One region of the Paenibacillus sp. FW104-T2 genome, then DNA from elsewhere that is predicted to be linked to it. Evidence: riboswitches for the same ligand, from Rfam matches in the RefSeq annotation. Region 1 holds a riboswitch; the other holds the start of a gene.
The links. Region 1 has a riboswitch for S-adenosylmethionine ahead of metA (homoserine O-acetyltransferase MetA). Riboswitches for the same ligand answer to the same signal wherever they lie in the genome.
Positions count from the first base shown of each region.

Region 2: it holds a riboswitch for S-adenosylmethionine, as region 1 does, so the genes downstream of both, AC3WQ3_RS09135 (methionine ABC transporter ATP-binding protein) here and metA (homoserine O-acetyltransferase MetA) in region 1, are expected to answer to the same signal.

Region 1 covers NZ_JBYTCE010000011.1:45,688-48,156, reverse strand. The annotation lists gene corA (magnesium/cobalt transporter CorA) at 1-463, opposite strand, end outside; gene AC3WQ3_RS15390 (hypothetical protein) at 513-656, shown strand; SAM riboswitch class I at 918-1,043, shown strand; gene metA (homoserine O-acetyltransferase MetA) at 1,283-2,200, shown strand; gene AC3WQ3_RS15380 (PLP-dependent transferase) at 2,225-2,469, shown strand, end outside.
Region 2 covers NZ_JBYTCE010000005.1:281,857-284,325, reverse strand. The annotation lists gene AC3WQ3_RS09140 (Cthe_2314 family HEPN domain-containing protein) at 1-673, shown strand, start outside; SAM riboswitch class I at 797-937, shown strand; gene AC3WQ3_RS09135 (methionine ABC transporter ATP-binding protein) at 1,063-2,097, shown strand; gene AC3WQ3_RS09130 (methionine ABC transporter permease) at 2,099-2,469, shown strand, end outside.

The DNA.
Region 1 (2,469 bases):
ATTTCTCAATGCGTGCTTCGATCCGGTCGCCGACGGTAAAGTAGTTATCCACAATCAAATCGACCAACAGATACAGGAGACGATCCGGGGTGCTGACTTCCTGTTCCCACAGAATAGGCTTCAAGGTCCGCAGTTCGCTGACTTTCTGCTTCGTAACACTAATGATGTAGTGTCTCCCTAGAAACAGGTTAACCGCACGCAAAAAGATCTCTTCGTCATCAAAACGAATGCTGTTTACGACAATAAAATAATGGCTCTCATAAATTTCAATCTTCGGACGCTGTTCTTCATCACTCAAACAGTCCTCTACAGCCAGATCATGCATCATGAACAGCGGCTGAAGTACCGCCAGATCATCAACGTCTGCATCGATCCAGTAAAATCCCTCAGCTGGTGGCGTCAGCGCCTGCTCAATATCGTCCACCGGGATAAATACACCGTTGTTTACCAACCGGATTTTCATCGTTCATCCACTCCTTCTGCACCCGCCAAACAGGCGGATTTTCATCAATATGGGCGCAAAAAGAACAGATCAGCCGGTCGGCAGCGGAGCCTGGATGTCAGGACTGCGTTCGCTCTATAACCAAACGGAAATAACGTCCCGCTGCCGGCATGCTGATGTCAATTCTCTATGCAGTTTGTCGGAATACGGCTGACAGTCAGGCCTCGGGTCGCCATCCATTGAATATGTCACCTCTCACATAAGGGTTTGCAACACTTGTTTAGTATACCGCTGGTACATGGTGCTTTCAAGCGCAAAAATGTGTCTATTTCGCGCCCTGAAGCAGTGTATGACAGCGATAGACAAACGGTTCCGGCCTACATGAACAGACATAAAACTACATGCTTGACGTGAGAGGATTAATGTTTTAAAGTAGACGGTGAAGTACACTAAATACACAATTGAATAAGGCGAAATCTTATCAAGAGTAGGTGGAGGGACTGGCCCGATGAAACCCGGCAACCGGCGGTATACCGCACGGTGCTAATTCTTGCAGCGACTAAGTGTCCATTGAGGCACTGTTGTAACTGAGAGATGAGAGAGGCGCATATCTATTTACATATGACCTTTCTCGGAATCCGAGGAAGGTCTTTGTTATATGCACCGACTTCTCAGCACTGATTTTCGCTATGGAACTTGAGTTTGTCAGGTTAGAGCGTTGCGCTATTTGCAATTCTCCACCTATAGACAAGCTCATGGCAGTCTAGAACGATTTGATGTGAAACACATCAAGCCTGTGATGGCTGCATCTATCTATGCACAAGGAGGAGTTTGTACATCATGCCAATTAAAATTCCAGACGCACTGCCTGCCAAGGAAGTCCTCGCAGGTGAGAACATCTTCGTAATGGACGAGACACATGCTTACCAGCAGGATATTCGTCCACTACGCATTGCTATATTAAACCTGATGCCTACCAAGGAAACAACAGAAACCCAGCTGCTTCGTTTGGTGGGGAATACCCCTATACAGGTTGATATCGTTCTGGTTCATCCCAAGTCCCACATATCGAAGAACACGTCACAGGAGTATCTGAATCTTTTCTATAAAACCTTTGATGAGATTGAACACCGCCGTTTTGACGGGATGATCATTACAGGTGCCCCTGTTGAGCAAATGGATTTCGAAGACGTGAATTATTGGAAGGAAATCCAGGAGATCTTCGATTGGACCAAAACCAACGTCACATCGACCATGCACATCTGTTGGGCTTCTCAGGCTGGTCTGTACCATCATTTCGGTGTACCTAAGGTAGCGCTGGAAGAGAAGTGTTTTGGCGTATTTCCACATACGATTAACAAATCTCACGTACAGCTGCTTCGCGGATTTGATGAAGTGTTCAATGTCCCACATTCCCGTCATACCGAAGTTCGGCGCGAGGATATTGAGAAGAACGATAACCTCGAAATTTTGGCCGAATCGGAGGAAGCTGGCATTTTCCTGGTTGCCACCAAAGACGGCAAACAAATTTTTGTGACAGGGCATGCGGAGTATGATCCATTGTCCTTGAAATGGGAATATGACCGCGATGCATCCAAGGGATTGGATATCGCACTGCCAAGAAACTATTTTCCAAACGACGATCCATCCCGTGTTCCTCCGGCAACCTGGCGGGCACATGCAAACTTATTATTCTCTAATTGGCTCAATTACTATGTGTATCAGGAGACGCCTTACGATATTGGCCCGCAAATCTAATCGAGATTACAGGAGGATACTGCAATGGAAGACAATAAGTTGAAAATCGAAAGCCGCTTGGCTCAAATCGGATCCGTCAATGAACCGGGAACTGGTGCCGTGAATTTCCCCATCTATCAATCAACGGCGTTCCGCCATCCAAAGCTCGGGCAGAGCACAGGCTTTGACTACATTCGTACGACCAATCCAACGCGTAAGGTACTGGAAGAGGCTGCAGCTGCACTCGAATCCGGTGATGCCGGTTTTGCCTGTAGCTCGGGCATGGCAGC
Region 2 (2,469 bases), on a different contig from region 1:
AGCGATCGAGTCCATGGTGGAGACACTCGGACTTTTACAACGACAGCTGGATTTGAATCAGGACCCGACTCACGATTATCGCAAACTGTACGTATGGACGCAGGGATTAATTTCTTCACTGGACGAGCTGGAGCAGGCCTGCTTCGCTGCTTCCCACTTCCGCCAGAGGGTCAGGGCTGGCTCCACCGATGATATGACCATTGAGGAGAAGGCCGAGTACGCCCGATATGTTTACTTCTACAAGGATGGGTTTATTCGTTGTTTTGCGATTCTAGATAAGACAGGCACGGTACTAAATGAAATATTTAATCTGAACACATCCAAGGTGAAATCCCATTTTTCGTATTTTACCGTGATGAGACAGTTTGGGTATTCGAAAATGCATAATGATCTTGCTGTTGAATTAATTAAAATTAAGGATGCATACCGGGAACCGATGAGTAAACTGCGCAAACGTCGGAATATGGAGATTCACTACATGAATTCCGAGATGCAGGATGATCTGTGGCAGCTTCATCAAACGTTGCAGGGGAAAGTGAAGCTTGAAGATCTAGATCAGCACCTGGAGGAATTGTGTCAGGGCGTGGATATGGTTTGCGAAACGCTAAAAGCGGCTTATGGTTACATCAATAAAATGTGGCACAAGCAGGGCATGTCAGAACTGGCAAAATAATTGTGTAATATTTACCTTTGACAAAGCGGAATACTTGGATTATACTGAGTTTCTAATTAAGCGTTACATGACATTAACATGCATACCATTTACATTTTACCACTGAACTTATAAATTTAATATTTCTTATCGAGAGCGGCGGAGGGACAGGCCCGATGAAGCCCGGCAACCGATTTATAACGACATGACGACCAGTCATACATTATAGATGTTAGGTGCTAATTCCTACAAAATGGTGCACAGCACGATTTTGGCAGATGAGAAGGTATATTCTTTCGCGTGAAGAGCCCTTTTTGTTTCTGCAAAAGGGCTCTTTTTTATATGTCAGAGGGGAGTTTTCCTTTCATTCGGGTAAAGATACATGTAGGCGGTGGGAAGGAGAAGTCATATTGATCGAATTAAAAGGATTAACCAAGACGTATGGCAGAGGTCCAAAACAAACGACAGCCTTAGCCGATTTGGATCTAAAGATCGGTAAAGGTGAAATATTCGGAGTGATTGGACACTCGGGTGCAGGGAAAAGTACATTGATCCGTTGTATCAACCTGCTCGAAAGACCAACATCTGGTGAGGTATGGGTAGATGGAGTCAACCTAACCGGTCTCCATAAGACAGAGCTGCAGAAGCAGCGACGCAAGATTGGCATGATATTTCAGCATTTTAATCTGTTATCCTCGGCTACAGTATATGACAATGTAGCTTTTCCCCTAAAGCTGGTGAATACACCTAAAGCTGATATTGACCGCAAGGTGAAGGAGATGCTGACTCTCGTTGGATTGGAGCATCATAGCAGCAAATATCCGGCTCAGCTGTCAGGTGGACAGAAACAAAGAGTTGGTATCGCCCGGGCACTTGCCAGCGATCCTGCCGTTCTGCTCTGTGACGAAGCGACATCTGCCCTTGATCCGCAGACGACAGCTTCAATTCTGAAGCTGCTGCTGGACATTAATCAGAAATACAATCTCACGATTGTTTTGATCACGCATGAGATGCATGTTATTCAGAGCATTTGTGATCAAGTTGCTGTCATTCATCAGGGGGGAATTGTGGAGCAAGGCCCTGTAACGGATGTCTTCCTTAAACCACAGCATGCCATCACACGTGACTTCATGCAGCGTGATCACGATTCTGAGCTTCTCTTGGAAGAAGCAGCAATGGCACATGCGGGAGGAACAGTACAGCAGGATGGCCGATCACAATTGGTCAAAATTTCGTTTTTGGGTGAGAAGACGTATGAAGCCATTCTGTCGAGAACCGTTCGTCAGACCGGAGTGGACTTTGCCATTCTGCAAGGAACCATCTCAAGGATCAAACAGATTCCATATGGTCAGTTGACCGTGCGGTTTGAAGGCGATGCGGATGCGATCAGCCGGACTGTGCAGGAATTGAAAGAGCAAGGGCTTGATGTGGAGGTGCTTCGTTAATATGGATTTTTCAACTGTACGTTGGGAAGAGATCGGTAAGGCCTCCATTGAAACACTGCAAATTCTGGGAGCTTCCGGTTTGTTCACCATCATTATCGGGTTGCCGCTGGGTGTGCTGCTATTCATGACAGCAAGATCGGCTTCCATCCAGTCACGTACAATCTACACCGTGTTATCCATTATTGTTAATATACTGAGATCAGTACCATTTATTATTCTGATTGTTGCCCTCATTCCGTTTACACGTTCACTCGTCGGTACAGCCACTGGGGTGCTTGGCGTGATACCGCCGCTCGTCATCGCAGCTGCTCCTTACTTTGCAAGGTTGGTTGAGACAACGCTGCGTGAAGTAGACCGTGGTGTCATCGAGGC